Regions from separate parts of the Pseudomonas shahriarae genome, predicted to be linked through region 1. Evidence: predicted binding sites of a transcription regulator. Region 1 holds the regulator's gene; each other region holds the start of a gene.
The links. The regulator FliA, encoded in region 1, starts transcription of late flagellar genes. The targets are predictions, from matches to a motif close to CTAAAGTTTNNNNNNNNNNNGCCGNTAA.

Region 1 (4,755 bases):
CGGGGCGAACTGGCCCTTGCCGTGCAACTGGTCGAGCAATGACTCGAACTCGGCGTCGGTGATGTCTTCGGTGGTCGGCACCATCGGCGGCGCAGCTGCGGCCGGGGCTTCTGCCTCGGCCTTGACCGCATTGAGGGAGTCCAGCAGTTGCTCGAACTCGCTGTCAGTGACGTCGGGTTCGGCCACTGGCTCAGGCGCCGCCTCAACCACCGGGGCGGCAGCTACCGCGCCAGGCTCTGCCAGGCGCGCCAGGGCGGCCAGCAGTTCCGGGGTGGCAGCCGTAATGGGTGCGCGTTCGCGCACTTCATTGAACATGCCGTTGACCGCGTCCAGGGCTTCGAGGATCACGTCCATCAATTCCGAATCAACGTGCCGCTCACCCTTGCGCAGGATGTCGAACACGTTTTCGGCGATGTGGCAGCACTCCACCAGCTCATGGAGCTGGAGGAAGCCGGCGCCCCCTTTTACAGTGTGAAAACCGCGAAAAATTGCATTGAGCAGGTTCGCATCATCCGGTCGGCTTTCCAGCTCGACCAGTTGCTCGGACAACTGCTCTAGAATTTCGCCGGCCTCTACAAGGAAATCCTGAAGGATTTCTTCATCGGCGCCGAAGCTCATATTGCGTGCTCCTTAGAAGCCTAAACTGGACAGCAAATCGTCTACGTCATCTTGACCTGACATAACGTCTTCACGTTTATCGGCATGAATCTGCGGACCTTCACCCTTGGCGAGGTGTTTTTGTGGATCTTTTTCCGAGAGGATCGCTTCGCGGTCGTGTTCGATGCCGGCAAAACGGTCGACTTGGCCAGCCATCAGCACCAGTTTGAGCAGGTTGCTTTCCACTTCGGTGACCAGCAGGGTCACGCGCTTGATCACCTGACCGGTAAGGTCCTGGTAATCCTGGGCCAGCAGAATGTCATTGAGGTTGCTGGAAACCGTACGGTTTTCCTGCTCGCTGCGTGACAGGAAGCCTTCGACCCGACGCGCCAGGTCACGAAATTCTTCAGCGCCCACTTCGCGCCGCATGAAGCGGCCCCAGTCGGTGCTCAACGCCTTGGCCTCGTTGGCCATGCCGTTCACCAGGGGCGTGGCGTTTTCCACCAGGTCCATGGTGCGATTGGCTGCCGCCTCAGTCAGCCTGACCACATAGGACAGGCGTTCGGTGGCATCAGTGATCTGCGAGATTTCCTCGGCCTGGGGCATGTGCGGGTCGATCTGGAAATTGACGATCGCACTGTGCAACTCACGGGTGAGCTTGCCCACTTCCTGATACAGGCCGCGGTCGCGGGTCTGGTTGAGCTCATGGATCAACTGCACTGCGTCGCCGAACTGGCCTTTTTCCAGGCTTTCGACGAGTTGGTGAGCATGTTTTTTCAGGGTCGACTCAAAGTCGGCCTGCGATGATTCTTTATGCTCCATAGCTCCCCCGTGGCAGCATCAATGACCGATGCGTTCGAAGATTTTTTCAATCTTCTCTTTCAAGGCCAGTGCAGTGAATGGCTTGACCACGTAGCCGTTGACCCCGGCCTGGGCGGCTTCGATGATCTGTTCACGCTTGGCTTCAGCGGTCACCATCAGCACAGGCAGGCTGCGCAGCTTTTCATCAGCGCGCACGTGGCGCAGTAGATCAATGCCGGTCATGCCAGGCATGTTCCAGTCAGTTACCAGAAAGTCGATGCTCCCGCTGTTGAGGATCGGAATCGCCGTAATGCCGTCATCCGCCTCGACCGTGTTAGTGAACCCAAGGTCACGCAACAGGTTTTTTATGATCCGCCGCATCGTTGAGAAGTCATCAACGATGAGGATTTTCATGTTCTTGTCCAATTCGACCTCCAAGCAGTCTTAAACGCGTCCAGCACCTGGGCGCGCCATATCATTCAACAGGCATTACACAAAAAGGACTGCTGGGCACATCACGGGCCGCTCCCGCCGGGCTTGCGCCCTGGCGGTTATCGTTCGCAGTGTCCCCACACTGCCTGTCAGCGCGCTCGCCACTCTCCCAAACGCCCCCGCAAGCGGGCCGCGCATTGGCTATGAAGCTGGCTGACCCGCGATTCGCTGACCCCCAGGACCTCACCGATTTCCTTGAGGTTCAGCTCTTCGTCGTAGTACAGCGCCAACACCAGCCGCTCACGTTCCGGCAGATTGGCAATCGCCTCTGCCAGGGCGCCCTGGAAGCGTTCATCTTCCAGGTCGCGTGAAGGCTCCTGGTGAGCACTCGCGCCATCCTCATGCAGCCCTTCATGTTCGCCGTCCTGTAGCAGGTCGTCGAAACTGAACAGGCGGCTGCCCAAGGTATCGTTCAAAATCCCGTAGTAATCGTCGAGACTCAATTGGAGTTCGGCCGCAACTTCGTGATCTTTAGCGTCGCGACCGGTTTTTGCTTCAATTGAGCGAATTGCGTCACTCACCATCCGGGTATTGCGGTGGACCGAACGCGGCGCCCAATCACCTTTACGCACCTCATCGAGCATCGCGCCACGGATACGGATACCCGCATACGTCTCGAAACTCGCACCCTTGCTCGCGTCGTACTTGGTCGACACTTCGAGCAGGCCGATCATGCCCGCCTGGATCAGGTCTTCGACCTGGACACTGGCGGGCAGGCGTGCCAGCAGGTGGTAGGCAATGCGCTTGACCAGGGGCGCATAGCGCTCGATCAATTCGCCCTGGCTGTCACGCGCCGACTTTTTGTAAAGGTTGTAGCCGCTGGCTGTCATAGCACCGGTCCTGCACTCGTCTGATGCACCAATCGCTCGACGAAAAACTCCAGATGCCCCCGGGGATTGGCGGGCAGTGGCCAGGTATCGACCTTCTGAGCAATTGCCTTGAACGCCAACGCGCATTTCGAACGAGGGAACGCTTCATAGACTGCACGCTGCTTTTGCACAGCCTTGCGCACACACTCGTCATAGGGAACTGCGCCGACGTATTGTAAGGCGACATCGAGGAAGCGATCCGTGACCTTGGTCAACTTGGCGAACAGGTTGCGCCCTTCTTGCGGGCTCTGGGCCATGTTGGCCAGCACGCGGAAGCGGTTCATGCCGTAGTCGCGGTTGAGCAGTTTGATCAGGGCGTAGGCGTCGGTGATCGAGGTGGGCTCGTCGCAGACCACCAGCAAGACTTCCTGCGCGGCGCGCACGAAGCTGACCACGGACTCGCCAATCCCGGCGGCGGTGTCGATCACCAGCACGTCGAGGTTGTCGCCGATATCACTGAAGGCCTGGATCAGGCCGGCATGCTGCGCCGGGCTCAGATGCACCATGCTCTGGGTGCCGGAGGCGGCCGGGACGATGCGAATCCCCCCGGGCCCCTGTAACAGCACATCGCGCAGCTCACAGCGGCCCTCAATGACATCGGCCAGGGTATGTTTGGGCGTCAGTCCCAGCAGAACGTCAACGTTCGCCAGGCCCAGGTCGGCATCCAGCAGCATGACGCGGCGGCCAAGCTCTGCCAGGGCCAGGGACAAATTCACTGACACGTTAGTTTTCCCGACGCCACCTTTGCCGCCGGTCACCGCGATCACCTGTACGGGATGCATGCTGCCCATGTTCTTTCTTTACCTTGTCTTGCTTAGCCGCAGGCTACATAGGGTGGCCGCGGTAGCAGACCATCAATGTAGGTACATTGCACTGTGTTCATGTTGCCTTTCAGCCGACCCGTTTGGCTGGGTTGTGATAGAGGTCGGCGAACATATCCGCCATCGCCTCTTCACTGGGTTCATCCTGCATTTGCACACTGACCGCACGGCTGACCAACTGATGACGGCGCGGCAGATGTAAGTCATCCGGGATCCGCGGCCCGTCGGTCAGGTAGGCGACCGGTAATTCATGGCTGATGGCAAGGCTCAACACTTCGCCCAGGCTTGCGGTTTCATCCAGCTTAGTCAGGATACAACCGGCCAGCCCGCAACGTTTGTAGCTGTGGTACGCAGCAGTCAGAACCTGTTTTTGGCTGGTGGTTGCAAGTACCAGGTAATTTTTCGACTTGATCCCGCGCCCGGCCAGGCTTTCCAGTTGCATGCGCAATGCCGGGTCGCTGGCTTGCAGGCCGGCGGTATCAATCAGCACCACGCGCTTGCGCAGCAGTGGGTCGAGGGCGTTGGCCAGGGACTGGCCCGGGTCGACATGGGTCACCGGCACATTGAGGATCCGGCCCAAAGTCTTGAGCTGTTCCTGCGCGCCGATGCGGTAGCTGTCCATGCTCACCAGGGCAATGTTGTGGGCGCCGTACTTGAGGACATAACGGGCGGCCAGCTTGGCCAGGGTGGTGGTCTTGCCCATGCCGGCGGGGCCGACCATGGCAATCACGCCACCTTCTTCAAGGGGTTCGATTTCCGGGGTCTGGATCATCCGCGCCAGGTGCGCCAGCAACATGCGCCAGGCTTGGCGAGGCTCTTCAATGCCGGTGGTCAGCTCCAGCAGGTCGCGGGACAACGGGCCGGACAGGCCAATGCGTTGCAGGCGGCGCCAGAGGTTGGCCTGTTGCGGCTTGCTGCCCTGCAACTGGTTCCAGGCCAGCGAGCCCAACTGCACTTCCAAAAGCTCGCGCAGACCATTGAGTTCAAAACGCATCGAGTCAAACACGCGCTGGTCAACCGCAGCGGCCGGTGCTGGCGCGGCGGGACGTGGCGGCTCGACAAAAGTCGGCTCTACCAGTGGCTCGGCCGCCGTCAGCGGCAGGCCGGCAAACAATTGGCGATTAGTGGTCGCATCGCTGTCGCCCCGCATGCTCAGCTCGGCCTGGGCCGAGACA
Region 2 (4,755 bases), 3.0 Mb from region 1:
GATTCGCGGTAAAAAAAACCGGCCTGAGAGGGCCGGTTTTTTTATGCGTGGGATTTAGCGACCTGATCAGTCGCTGAAATCTTCCCAGCCGCCCATCTGCTTCCAGCGGTTGACGATGCCGCAGAACAGATCGGCAGTCTTCTCGGTGTCGTAGCGAGCCGAGTGGGCTTCACGACCGTCGAAGTCGATACCGGCAGCCTGGCATGCCTTGGCCAGTACGGTCTGGCCATAAGCCAGGCCAGCCAGGGTCGCGGTGTCGAAGCTGGAGAACGGGTGGAACGGGTTGCGCTTCATGTCCAGGCGCGCCACGGCGGCGTTGAGGAAGCCCAGGTCGAAACTGCTGTTGTGGCCGACCAGGATCGCGCGTTTGCAGCCGTTGGCCTTCAGGGCCTTGCGAACGCCACGGAAGATGTCGGTCAATGCCGCTTCTTCGCTGACGGCCATGCGCAACGGATGGTCGAGCTTGATTCCGGTGAACTCCAGGGCCGCCGCTTCGATGTTGGCACCTTCAAAAGGCTCGACGCGGAAGAAATGGGTGTGTTCTGGATACACAAAGCCTTGTTCGTCCATGCCGATGGTAGTCGCGGCAATTTCCAGCAGCGCATCGGTGGCGCAATTGAAACCGCCGGTTTCTACGTCGATAACGACAGGCAGATAGCCGCGAAAACGCTCGGCCATCGGGTGGCGCGAACCGCCGCCACTGTGTTCCTGTTCGTCGTCGTAATGGTCTTCACTCACGTGTGTTCCTCCAGCAGGCGCCAGCGCAGTGTTTCACCGGCGCGCAGCGGGATAACGGTCAGCTCGCCAAATGGCAGGCTGGTGGGGGCGGTCCAGTCTTCACGGACCAGGGTAATGCGGTCGGTATTCGCCGGCAGGCCGTAGAAGCGCGGGCCATTGAGGCTGGCGAAGGCCTCGAGTTTGTCCAGGGCGTTGCGTGCCTCGAAAGCCTCGGCGTACAGCTCGATCGCCGCATAGGCGGTGTAACAGCCGGCACAGCCGCAGGCAGCTTCCTTGGCGTGCTGGGCGTGGGGGGCCGAGTCGGTACCGAGGAAGAACTTCGCATTGCCACTGGTGGCGGCATCGAGCAGTGCCTCCTGGTGGGTGTTGCGCTTGAGGATCGGCAGGCAATAGAAGTGCGGCCGGATCCCGCCCACCAGCATGTGGTTGCGGTTGTAAAGCAGGTGATGCGCGGTGATGGTCGCGCCAACGTTGGCCGAAGCTTCGGTGACGAATTGCACGGCGTCGGCAGTGGTGATGTGCTCGAACACCACCTTGAGGGTCGGGAACAGCTCGACCACACGGCGCATGTGTTCGTCGATGAAGATCTTCTCGCGATCGAACACATCGACATCACCACGGGTGACTTCACCGTGGATCAGCAGCGGCATGCCCACTTCGGCCATGGCTTCGATGGCGGGCAGGATCTTGTCGATACTGGTCACGCCGGAGTCGGAGTTGGTCGTGGCGCCGGCCGGGTACAGCTTGGCGGCATGCACGTAACCGCTGGCCTTGGCCTCGCGGATTTCTGCGGGCTGGGTGCGGTCGGTCAGGTAGAGCACCATCAACGGTTCAAAGCGGCTGCCGGCCGGTCGTGCAGCGAGGATGCGCTGGCGATAGGCGTCGGCTTCTGCGGCATTGCGCACCGGAGGTACCAGGTTAGGCATGATGATGGCACGGCCAAACGTGCGCGCTACATCAGCCACGGTTTGGGGCAACGCAGCACCATCGCGAAGATGAATATGCCAGTCGTCGGGACGCAGCAGGGTCAGGCGGTCGGACATTGGGGATTCCAGGCGGGTCAATCTGGTGGGAATGCTACCGGAAAAGACTCTTGCAGGCACTCGCTATCAAGTTTTGCAGGGCGCGACCGATATCCCTGGGTATGCCTTAACGATGTATGACGCCTTGTTGTGTTGTAGAAACCAGTGGAGCCGCCCGTGCGCCAGCAATATCTAGCCCTGCTCAGCGTGTTCGCCAGCCTGCCTGCGATGGCCCTGACCTTCCAGACGCGCCTGGAAAATATCGAGTGGAAGGTGGAAGGCGACAAGTTCGAGTGCCGCCTGAGCCAGCCGATCGCCGATTTTGGTTCGGGTGAGTTCGTGCGCCGGGCCGGCGAGCAGGCGACATTTCGCTTGAAAGCCTACAACAGCGCGCTGGGCGTCGGCTCCGCAACACTCTTGGCGGCGGCGGCGCCGTGGCAGCCGGGGCGCGGTGATATCAACCTCGGAGCGGTGCGTGCGGGCAGCGGCGATGTGCTGTTCAACAGCTCCCAGGCCCAGGCCGGGCGCCTGTTCAATGGCTTGCTCGATGGTCGCAGCCCGACTGTGCGCCACTATTCCCGGGATGGCGGCTATTCGGAAATCCGCTTGCTGCCGGTGCGCTTCAACAAGGCCTACAGCGATTACCAGTTATGTACTGCGAAATTGCTGCCGATGAATTTCGAGCAGGTCAAACAGGCTGAAGTCGGCTTTCCGGGTGGCGGTATCGACCTCGACCCGGCGGCCAAGGCCAAGCTGTTGGTCATGCTTGAGTTCATCAAGGCCGACCCTACGGTCAACCATATCGAACTGGACGGCCATTCGGATAACAGCGGCAATCGCCTGACCAATCGCGACCTGTCCCGGCGTCGAGGCCTGGCGGTGATGGACTTCTTCAAGGCCAATGGCATTCCCGAATCGCAGATCGTCCTGCGCTTCCACGGCGAGCGCTATCCGCTGGTGCCCAATACCAACCCGGCCAACCGGGCGAAGAACCGGCGGGTGAATATCCATCTCGACCGGGTGCCAGCCCCCGAGAAACCGGCACCCCAGGCCACCGCCCCGGCGAATGCGGCGGCGACCTCGTAGGCATCGGCCACTCGTCGCTCGCCCGACATAATCTGTCGCTTTATCTTCATTTGCTGTCGCGCCCCTGTAATTTCACGGTTTTGATCGGTAGAATCGACGCCTTTCCGTAAAACCCCGTGGAGTGATGGCATGGCCGACGTAAACAAGGTCGTTCTCGCGTATTCCGGCGGCCTGGACACTTCGGTGATCCTCAAGTGGCTGCAGGATACTTATAACTGTGAAGTGGTGACCTTTACCGCTGACCTGGGTCAGGGCGAAGAGGTCGAACCTGCACGAGCCAAGGCGCAAGCCATGGGCGTCAAAGAGATCTACATTGACGACCTGCGCGAAGAATTCGTCCGCGATTTCGTTTTCCCGATGTTCCGCGCCAACACCGTCTACGAAGGCGAGTACCTGCTGGGTACTTCCATCGCACGTCCGCTGATTGCCAAGCGCCTGATCGAAATCGCCAACGAAACCGGCGCTGACGCCATTTCCCATGGCGCCACCGGCAAAGGCAACGACCAGGTGCGTTTCGAACTGGGCGCCTATGCCCTGAAGCCTGGCGTGAAAGTGATTGCTCCTTGGCGTGAATGGGACCTGCTGTCCCGTGAAAAACTGATGGATTACGCTGAAAAGCACGCCATCCCGATCGAACGCCATGGCAAGAAGAAGTCCCCGTACTCGATGGACGCCAACCTCCTGCACATCTCCTATGAAGGCGGCGTGCTGGAAGACACCTGGACCGAGCACGAAGAAGACATGTGGAAATGGACCGTCTCCCCGGAGAACGCTCCTGACAAGCCGCAGTACCTGGAACTGACCTACCGCAACGGCGACATCGTCGCGCTGGACGGCGTCGAAATGACCCCGGCCACCGTACTGGCGACCCTCAACCGTATCGGTGGCGAGCACGGTATCGGCCGTCTGGACATCGTCGAAAACCGTTACGTGGGCATGAAGTCCCGTGGCTGCTACGAAACCCCGGGCGGCACCATCATGCTGCGCGCTCACCGCGCCATCGAGTCCATCACCCTGGACCGTGAAGTGGCTCACCTCAAAGACGAGCTGATGCCTAAATACGCCAGCCTGATCTACACCGGTTACTGGTGGAGCCCTGAGCGTCTGATGCTGCAGCAGATGATCGACGCCTCCCAGGTCCATGTGAACGGTGTGGTGCGCCTGAAGCTGTACAAGGGCAACGTGATCGTCACCGGCCGCAAGTCCGATGAGTCGCTGTTCGATGCCAATATCGCGACCTTTGAAGAAGATGGCGGTGCCTACAACCAGGCTGACGCTGCTGGCTTCATCAAGCTCAACGCACTGCGCATGCGCATTGCGGCCAACAAGGGCCGCAAGTTGTTCTGAAGTACCTGAAGCGTCATAAAGAGTGGCCCCTTGAAAAAGGGGCCATTTTTTTTGTCCGTCATTCAGGAGGTCCGGGTTTTGTTTATCAGTGTTTAATGTCTTGCCGATGTGTTTGGGGCGTTGCTGTTTATTAGTTTTGCTTTTGTTTTTTTGTGTCGGGAAGTTGATGCTTCAGGCATGCAGCCTTGTTTGTGTTTAAAATCATTCGGTTGTTTAGTAGGAAAGAGATGGAGTTCTATTTTATTTGTGGAAATATCTGTCAGATAATTCCAAGTGTTGTTAATGACTGTTGCACCGAGGGAACTTTTTTGCAGGGGCAATGGCCGCGTCGAGGCACGCAGGTCTGGCCCGTGCAAGGGGCATTTCCTGAAAATGGCGTGCGTCATGTTTACTTTTCTAGGGTAAACGGTGCTTTTTTTGCTCAAAATATGTTTGCCCACGGAAAGTTCTGAAAGGCTGAACAATAACCGGCACATCCATAGAGGCGTTTTTTTGTAGGTCTATTCTCATAACTTTGTGGGTTGGGTCTCTGCTTGTCGTTACTTGGGGGGGAGTGCTATGC
Region 3 (4,755 bases), 3.0 Mb from region 1:
CGGAAGACGTGCGCACCACCAACGTGCTGGCCAAGCTGGGCTGGAACTACGGCGAAGACAACCGCCTGGGCCTGACCTACGAGAAGTACAAGGACGACCGCGACATCAACCAGAAAAGTGCGGTGGGCGGGATCTTCCTCGAGGGCCAGGGCACGAATATGTACCGTGACCGCCGCGGTAACGACACCATCACCCGCGAACGCTTTGGCCTGGAGAACAAGTTTTCACTCGACTCGCCGATTGCCGATCACATCAAGACCAGCCTCAACTACCAGATCGCCAAGACCGACCAGGCCACCAGCGAAATCTATCAGGCCGGCCGCCGCGTGCTGCGTACCCGCGACACCCTCTACGAAGAAAAGCAGTGGGTATTCGACGCGCAGTTGGACAAGGCCTTCGTCATCGGCGATACCGATCACCTGCTGACCTACGGCACCACGATCAAGCAGCAGAAAGTCACCGGTTCGCGCGAAGGTGCGGCGACCTGCCTGGCTGTAGGCGCGGGCTGCACTGCCATCGGCGCACCGAGCCCAACCCCTGCCGACAGCGTGAAAAAAGCCAGCGATTTCCCCGATCCGACCATCAACAGCTACGCGCTGTTTGCCCAGGATCAGATCAGCTGGAATGACTGGACCTTCCTGCCCAGCCTGCGCTACGACTACACCCAGCTCAAACCCAAGCTGACCGAAGCGTTCCTCAATACCACCGACCCGGACCGCAAGTACCCCCACGACGACTCGAACAAAACCTGGCATCGCTTCTCGCCAAAACTGGGCGTGACCTACGCACTGACCGAGCAGTACACCTGGTTTGGCCAGTACGCCGAAGGTTTCCGCACGCCATCAGCCAAAGCGCTGTATGGCCGTTTTGAAAACCTGGGCGAAGGCTATGTCGTCGAGCCCAACTCGAACCTCAAGCCGGAAACCAGCAAGAGCTACGAAACCGGAATCCGTGGCAACTTCGACTCAGGCAATTTCGACGTCGCGGTGTTCTATAACAAGTACCGTGACTTTATTGACGAGGACAACGCCGCGCTGAGCCCAACCGGTACCATCTTCCAGCCCGGCAATATCAAGCGCGCCACCATCAAGGGCATGGAGGTCAAAGGGCGCCTGAACCTGGACGCCTTCGGCGCACCGCAAGGCCTGTACAGCAAAGGCGCGATTGCCTACGCCCACGGCCGCAACGATGAAACCGGCCAGCCGCTGAACAGCGTCAACCCGCTCAAGGGTGTATTCGGCCTGGGCTACGACCAGGACACCTACGGTGCGCTGGTCAGTTGGACCCTGGTCAAGAAACAGAACCGGGTGGACAGCGCCACGTTCTTTACCCCGACCGGCATCAAGGCCAACGGCCCGTTCAAGACCCCGGGCTTTGGCATCGTCGACCTGACCGGCTTCTACAAAGTCACCGACGAGCTGACCGTCAACGGCGGCCTGTACAACCTGACCGACAAGAAATACTGGAACTGGGATGACGTGCGCAGCTACGACGGCGTGGGCGAAGCCGGCGTGACCTCGCCGGCCAGCCTGGACCGCCTGACCCAGCCAGGGCGTAACTTTGCGATCAACCTGATCTGGGACATCTGACCCACGCAACCCCGCCTCGCCGGCTTTATCGCCGGCCGGGGTGAGGATTTTTTACTGTGACGCGTCTTCTTGTTCGTCTAGTAATAACAGCCTGGCAACAAGGCGCTTTTCCTTCTCAAGGACATCCAATGACCGCTTCCACCACCACAGAACGCGCAAGCCTGCGCTCCCAGCGCCTGAACCAGATCACCCACGAGCCACACACCAAGCTCGACGCCCTGGTCAAGGCTCACGCCCCGTTTGAAACCCAGGCCAACTTCGCCCGTTTCGTGGTCGCGCAGTACCTGTTCCAGTCGGAACTGGTGGCGCTGTACAACGATCCCGAGCTGATCAAGCTGGTACCCGACCTGGCCGAGCGCTGCCGCGCCGACGCCGCCAAGCTGGACCTGGCCGACCTGGACACCGAAGTGCCTGCCCCCGTGGCCGGTGCCGTGCAGAACCCGAGCAAGGCCGAGGCCCTGGGCTGGCTGTTCGTCTCCGAAGGCTCCAAGCTGGGCGCGGCATTCCTGATCAAACGTGCCGTTGGCCTGGGCCTGAGCGAAACCTTCGGGGCCCGCCACCTCGGCGAGCCGGCCGGTGGCCGTGCCGAAGGTTGGAAGCGCTTCACCCGCACCCTCGATAGCCTGGAACTGAGCGCCGAAGAAGAAGCGGCGGCGGAAAAAGGTGCAGTGGATGCCTTTGTACGCTTCACCGTGTTGCTGGAACAGGCGTACGCTAGCGCCCCAGAACTGGCCTGACCCGCTGCTGGCATGCCATGAATGTGGGAGCTGGCTTGTGTGGGAGCTGGCTTGCCTGCGATAGCATCGCCTCGGTCCAACTCATACACCGAAGCGTCCGCATCGCAGGCAAGCCAGCCCCCACATGTTGATCGCGCTCCATTTGCAGATTTTTCGAAACCCAGACAAATCGTACCTATGACAGCCCCCGCCCCCTCCTCCTCCAAGCTCGCCCGAATCCTGTTCGGCCTGCTGGCCTATGTCAGCCTGGGGATCGGCTTGATCGCAATTGTCATACCGGGCCTGCCCACCACCGAATTCATCCTGCTGGCCGCCTGGGCTGCCACCAAGAGCTCGCCGCGCCTGAGCGCGTGGCTGGAAAACCACCGGCTGTTCGGGCCGATCCTGTTCAACTGGCGCAACGGCAAGATCATCGCGCGCCGGGCCAAGGTCAGCGCCACCATGAGCATGCTGCTGTGTGCCGGCCTGATGCTGGTGATGCTCGATCACGGGTGGCCGATCTACCTGGCGATCGCCGGCATGTGCCTGGGCAACCTGTGGATCTGGTCACGCCCCGAGCGCCTGGCGCGACCCCCCGCCTGAGCGCCCTACCGCTCATCGCCTATTCCTCATGAATTACCCGTCGGTGCCGATGTTCCGGGCATAGCGCCGAATGGACTTGGCCGTTGCCCTGCTTGCACACCAACAAGTCCAATCGCGAGTAAGCCCATGTTCGACACCCTCTCCATCCGCTTGAAAATCGTGCTGCTCTCCGGCCTCTGCCTGTTGGGGGTGATTGCGCTGATCGTCAGCCTGAACATCTACCAGACCAACCAGAACGACCAACTGGTCAGCGCCTCAAGTTCGCAGATGCTCACCACCAGCGTGGAAAACCTGCTCCAAGCCAAGGCCGCCGAGCAGGCGGTGCAAGTACAGAAAGCCTTCGGCGAGAGCCTGTTGGTGGTCACCGCCCTCGCCGATCAGGTCAAGGACTTGCGCAACATGGCCGCCAAGCGTTCGCTGGAAGCAGGGGCCATGCGCGAGGAGCTCAATCAGCAGATCAAGACCGCCTTCGAGCGCAACACCAAGGTGCTGGGGATCTGGTTGTCGTTTGAACCCAACGGCCTGGATGGCAAGGACAGCGAATTTATCGACGACAAGCTACGCGCCTCCAACGAATCCGGGCGTTTCTCCAGCTATTGGAGCCGGGCCGGCGGTGAAGGCTTGAACACGATCATGGTGGAAGCGGACCTGACCAAGACCACCCTCAATCTCAGCGGCACGCCCTACAACATCTGGTACACCTGCCCACGGGATACCCGCAGCGTTTGCCTGTTGGACCCGTACGCCGACGAAGTGGCCGGCAAGTCGATGCTGATGACCACCATCTCCCTGCCGCTGCTGGCCGACGGCAAGGTGATTGGGGTGATCGGCATCGACATTGCCTTGGACGCCCTGCAAGCGGCGGCCAATACCGCGCAAAAAGAGCTGTTCGACGGCGCCGGAATCATGGAAATCCTCTCCAGCAGTGGCCTGATCGCTGGCTACAGTGGCGAGCCGGACAAGGTCGGCAAGAGCATCGTCGATATGCTTGGTGGCGAAGGCAAAGAGATCGTGCAACTGCTGGCCAGTGAAACGCGCAAGGTCCGCGAGCAAAACGACACGATCCACGCGGTATATCCGCTCAAGCCGATTGCCGGTGCCAAGCCCTGGGGCGTGTTGATTTCGCTGCCCAAGGACGTGCTGCTGGCCGATTCGGTCAAGTTGCAAGGCGTGCTCGACGACGCCCAGGCCCGCGGCACACTCCAGGCGTTGCTGGTGGGCGCCGTGGCTGGCCTGCTGGGCCTGCTGCTGATATGGCTGACCGCGACGGGTGTGACTCGCCCGATCAACAGCGTGGCGGCGATGCTCAAGGATATTGCCAGCGGCGACGGCGACCTGACCCAGCGCCTGACTTATACGAAAAAAGACGAACTGGGAGAACTGGTCAGTTGGTTCAATCGCTTCCTCGACAAGCTGCAGCCGACCATCGCCCAGATCAAGCAGAGCATCACTGAAGCCCGTGGCACCGCGGATCAGTCCTCGGAAATCGCGCGCCAGACCAGCGAAGGCATGCAGGTGCAATTTCGCGAGATCGACCAGGTGGCCACCGCCTCCAACGAGATGAGCGCCACCGCCCATGAGGTGGCCAACAGCGCCTCAAATGCGGCCAGTGCAGCACGCGGCGCCGATCAATCGGCCCGTGAAGGCATGGCGATTATCGAGCGCAGTACCCGCGATATCACCACCCTCGCCGAAGAAGTCAGCAAGGCGGTGACCGAGGTCGAAGCCCTGGCGGTCAACAGTGAGCAGATCGGCTCGGTGCTGGAGGTGATCCGCAGCATTGCCGAGCAGACCAACCTGCTGGCGCTCAACGCGGCGATTGAAGCGGCACGCGCCGGGGAAAGCGG
Region 4 (4,755 bases), 2.6 Mb from region 1:
CGGGATGGGAGCATGTAGTAAGCGAACGTAGGGTCGCTTACCAAGAATTTTTCGCCGTACCAGAACGAAATCGCGGCCAGTAAAAGAGCGGTTGCTACTGTCAACGAGCGCCCACCGATTTTGTAGGTGATCAACAATAGCGCTGGCCAAATAAGGTAGAACTGCTCCTCAACGCCCAGCGACCACATGTGTAGAAGAGGGACCGTATCGGATGATGCAGCGAAATAGCCGGTGTCCAAAAATTTCCAGAAGTATATATTTGCAGCCGATAGCGTCGTAGCGATTGCCGAAATAGACAGAGATTTTGAGTCTTCGGGTAACATGAACGTTAATCCGAATACCAGCGTGCATAGGGTGACGAAAAACGCCGCGGGCAAGATTCTCTTGACTCGGCGCATGTAAAAATTGCTAAACGAGAAGGTGTCTGTAGCAACTTGCTTGGCGACAATCCCTGTGATCAGAAATCCAGAAATAACAAAAAAAATGTCCACGCCGACGAAGCCACCGGGTAACCACTCTTTGTTGAAATGAAAGAAAACGACGGCCAGAACAGCAACGGCTCTCAATCCATCGATATCCGGGCGATAGCTAAGACTCTTGTTGTGCATGAAATCCCTTTCTTCAGAATGAGGGCAAATTGATATCGTTGCGAATTCTACAAGCGAGAGCCTTAGCTGTCAGGAGTTGATTGTGTTGAGTCAGCAGAAAATCGGATATGAGGGGGGGGGCTAGGGCGAATGCCCGTACAAAATATGTCGGGGGCTCGAGGCGCGTCATGCAAAAACCATTAGAAGAGCTTTCACCGGAAAGACGAGCCAGAGGCTGGGGCTTCAAGCATATCTGCCCCTCTGTTCAGTGATTTGTCCCAGCCTGCTGGGTTTGGGACAAATCACCGAACTAGGGGGCTCGATTACCAAACCTTAACGGTTAAACCGCTCCACCAACGAATACTGCGTATTCGCCGTATGCGTCAGCTCTTCACTCAACTGCGCCGAGTTCAACGCCTGCTCCGAAGTCTGGTCCGCCAACAGCGCAATGGTGCTGATATTGCGGCTGATCTCTTCGGCCACCGAGCTTTGCTCCTCGGTCGCGGCGGCGATCTGGGTGGTCATGTCGGTAATATGGGCCACCGCCTCACTGATCCCCACCAGCGCCGCGTCAGCTTCCATCACCCGTGCCACGCCTTCTTCAGCCTGGCGATGCCCGGCATCCATGGTCTGCACGGCGGTGCTGGCGGTCTGTTGCAGCTTGGCGATCAGGGCATGGATCTGCCCGGTGGATTCGCTGGTGCGTTGCGCCAGCTGCCGCACTTCATCGGCCACCACCGCAAACCCACGGCCCATCTCACCGGCACGCGCCGCTTCGATGGCGGCGTTGAGGGCAAGCAGGTTGGTCTGGTCGGCAATGCCTTTGATCACATCTACAACACCGCCAATCTCATCGCTGTCCTTGGCCAGTTGGGTCACGGTTGTCCCGGTCTCTCCAACCACCACCGACAGGCGCTGGATGGCCTCGCGGGTTTCCCCGGCAATGTCCCGGCCGCGGCTGGTCAGGCGATTGGCTTCCTGGGTCGCATCGGCCGTGCGCTGTACATGGCTGGCGACTTCCTGGGTAGTAGCAGCCATCTGATTGACGGCGGTGGCCACCTGCTCGGTCTCGACGCGCTGGCGTTCCAGGCCGGTTGAGCTGTTGTGGGCCAGGGTGTTGGACTGGCGCGCCTGGTCGTTGAGGTGCTCGGCGGTGTCCTGCAAACGGGTCAGGCAGGTCTTCAGGCGGGCTTCCTGGCTGAGGATCGACATCTCCAGTCGCGCCTGCGCGCCACGGCTGTCGGTGTACATCTGCGCAATCAGCGGGTCGGAGGTGGTCTGTTCGGCCAGGCGCAGCAGGCGCTTGAGGCCGCGCTGCTGCCAGCTCAGGCCGAGCAGACCCAGGGGCACCGACAAGGCGGCGGCCAGGGCAAACCCCCAGTGGGAGTCGAACCAGACGCCGATCAGGAAGCTCAATTGGCTGACCAGGATAAACGGCAGCCAGTCCTGCAGTACCGGCAACCATTTATCGCTGCGCGGGATGGCCGACTTGCCCTGGTTGATTCGTTGGTACAGCGCTTCGGCACGGCGGATCTGCTCGGCGGTCGGCTTGACCCGCACCGATTCGTAGCCGATCACCTGTTCGCCGTCGAACACCGGGGTCACGTAGGCGTTGACCCAGTAGTGATCGCCGGTCTTGCAGCGGTTCTTAACGATGCCCATCCATGGCAAGCCTTGTTTGAGCGTCGTCCACATATGCGCGAACACGGCCGCCGGCACATCCGGGTGGCGAACCAGGTTGTGCGGGGCGCGCATCAGTTCATCCCGGGAAAACCCACTGATCTCGACAAACGCATCGTTGCAGTAAGTGATCACGCCTTTGGCATCGGTCGTGGAGATCAACCGTTGTTGAGCGGGGAAGGTACGTTCGCGCTGGGTAACGGGCTGGTTGTTACGCATATTGATTCAATCCGCAAGGCTTTGTCAGGTTGTCGGCAGGCTGAGGCAATGGTTGAAGGGAATCTTTACTGAAATGTAAATAATGGCGGGAACCGCTCTATACCCGGTAGCTCTCAGCCCAGAAAGGACGCTGTCAATACTTCGGCAACAACCGGGTAGCGCGAGCCCGCACCGATCCAGTCGATCTGGATGAAGATCCAGCGTTTGAGGCGCAGATACCTGGTTGAGGGGCCATTGCTCAATTCCGGTGTGCCCAATACGTCCAACGCCATGCGCTGCTGAATAGCGACGCGGGAGTAATCCTCGACAAAAACCGAACGGTTTATTGATGTCAGTTCCAGGCGATTCAGTGCTTCCATCGCACCGTTGAGGTCGCCGGGTTCGAACACCGTGGCATTGGCAATTTTCGACTTGGTGAACTGTCTTGCATACCCCCCCAAACCCGCCAGGATGGGTTTGCCAGTCGCTGCATATTCAAACAGCTTGGAAGGCAAAACCCGTCGAAAGGATTTGAAGGTGTTGAGGTGCAGGAAAAGTATGTCAGCTTCCCGGTAATGATCGATCAGGTTTGAGCGTTTGGTCGGCGCTATCAGTTTCACATTGGAGATGTTTTTACTGGCCAGCGCTTGCCGAAGCTTATCGGCAGCTCCACCGTCACCAATGATGTAGAACTGCGCGAGACCTTCAAGCTGTTCAGCCATCGCCGGAATGATTCTATCCAGCCCCTGGCCAGCGCCGATATTGCCCGCGTACACGATTTTCAGCTCGGTCGAGGGCGCGCGTAGTTTTTCCAGATTGGTCAACGGTTGCAGGAAAAGGTCATCCACACCATTGGTATGGGTGGAAAAACACCTGTGGGGGTAGCGTTCGTTGAAGTACCCCAGAAAACCCGGCGAAATCAGGTTGACCTGAGTTGCCTGGCGAATGGTCAGGCGTTCCACCCACGAAAAGAAATACGTCATGGTCCGGCCGACCATACCGGGATACAGCTCTGGTAGCGTCTCTACGAAGATGTCGCGTATATCGAGGTATAGCGGCGTTTTGCTCTGGAACGAAATCGACGCGCCCAAGGCAGCAGTCATCAATCTTGAAGAGGACGCCACCACCAAATCGTAGTCTTTACCACGAGCGGCTTTACGGGCCCCCAAGGCGTAGGAGAGGAATGCCTTGGCCTGGTCAACGACGCCATTTTTATGGGGCGGCAAGTCAATGCGCGTGATCGACAGTCGCGAGAAGCCTTGAGTGCTTTCAGCCGGCGCTTTGTAGGAGTGATAGCGATTCGGTTGCGTGGTGATCAGGTCAATGTGCAATTTGCAGTTATTTTGCTCAAGCAGCGCCCTTACCAAGGCTTCGACCCTGAACGAACCCGCCGCCAGATCAGGCGGGTAATAGAAGCTCAAGAGAAGAATGCGGACGGTCATTGGCGAGCGTCAGCGCAGTAAGTCTGGCCCTTGAGAACGCGGCCATACAGGTTGACCAACAGTTCTTCCTGTTGCTCCCAGTTCAATTGGGCCGCGGCATTTACGGCATTGGCCGCCAGGGTGCGGCGCAGTTGCGGATCGCTTACCAGGCGATTGAGTGCATCGATCAACTGCTGGTCGTCGCTTTCGCGCACCAGCAAACCGATGTCGAACGCTCTGATGATACGGCGAATCTCCGGCAGGTCAGTCGCGACGACGGGCAGGCCGGCAATCAGGTACTCGAATAATTTGTTGGAGTCGGTGGTGAAGTGGTTCAGGCAGGTGTTTTCAATGGGCTGCACGCCAATGTCTGCAGAGGCGGTGTAGCTGGGCAGATCGGCCAACGAGACGGTTGGAATGAAATGCACACGCTCCGTCAGTCCGAGTTCCTGGCTCAACGCGGTCAATGGCGCCGTCAGCCTGCCGCCACCAATGAACACGAAATAGGCGTCCTTGACTGAGGCCGAGATCCGTACCAAGCGCTCCAGGCCTCGGCCCTGCTGCAACCCACCCTGATAAATGATGATTGGCCATGGCTGCTGCAACTGCAGCTCCTGGCGAATCCGCTGACTGGCGGGGCTGACCGTCAAGCGCGGTCGGTTCTGCAACACCACCGGGCGTGGCACGCCATAGGCCCGAGCAAAAAACTTGGCCCGCGCATCTGTAGTGGTAATGCTGCCCTGCACTCGGGGCATCAACACGCCTTCGACCCGCGCGACCAGGCCGCGAAAGCTGTTATAGCCTTCGCGGCTGGTGCTGATTTCATGGGCGTCATACACCACGCGGGCGCCACTGAGTTTCGCCGCCAA

Region 2: HU773_RS22225 (flagellar protein MotY) is a predicted target of FliA. The motif match lies at 1,847-1,874, and genes of this name have one in related genera.
Region 3: HU773_RS21835 (methyl-accepting chemotaxis protein) is a predicted target of FliA. The motif match lies at 2,934-2,961, and genes of this name have one in related genera.
Region 4: HU773_RS19720 (methyl-accepting chemotaxis protein) is a predicted target of FliA. The motif match lies at 2,516-2,543, and genes of this name have one in related genera.

The regions. Positions count from the first base shown of each region.
Region 1 covers NZ_CP077085.1:1,887,057-1,891,811, reverse strand. The annotation lists gene HU773_RS08495 (chemotaxis protein CheA) at 1-618, opposite strand, end outside; gene HU773_RS08490 (protein phosphatase CheZ) at 631-1,419, opposite strand; gene HU773_RS08485 (chemotaxis response regulator CheY) at 1,438-1,812, opposite strand; gene fliA (RNA polymerase sigma factor FliA) at 1,980-2,720, opposite strand; gene fleN (flagellar synthesis regulator FleN) at 2,717-3,550, opposite strand; gene flhF (flagellar biosynthesis GTPase FlhF) at 3,651-4,755, opposite strand, start outside.
Region 2 covers NZ_CP077085.1:4,973,075-4,977,829, reverse strand. The annotation lists gene rnt (ribonuclease T) at 67-738, opposite strand; gene pyrC (dihydroorotase) at 735-1,781, opposite strand; gene HU773_RS22225 (flagellar protein MotY) at 1,938-2,846, shown strand; gene HU773_RS22220 (argininosuccinate synthase) at 2,976-4,193, shown strand.
Region 3 covers NZ_CP077085.1:4,891,802-4,896,556, forward strand. The annotation lists gene HU773_RS21820 (TonB-dependent receptor) at 1-1,589, shown strand, start outside; gene HU773_RS21825 (biliverdin-producing heme oxygenase) at 1,718-2,326, shown strand; gene HU773_RS21830 (YbaN family protein) at 2,504-2,908, shown strand; gene HU773_RS21835 (methyl-accepting chemotaxis protein) at 3,035-4,755, shown strand, end outside.
Region 4 covers NZ_CP077085.1:4,445,378-4,450,132, reverse strand. The annotation lists gene HU773_RS19725 (acyltransferase family protein) at 1-608, opposite strand, end outside; gene HU773_RS19720 (methyl-accepting chemotaxis protein) at 921-2,486, opposite strand; gene HU773_RS19715 (glycosyltransferase family 4 protein) at 2,600-3,907, opposite strand; gene HU773_RS19710 (glycosyltransferase family 4 protein) at 3,904-4,755, opposite strand, start outside.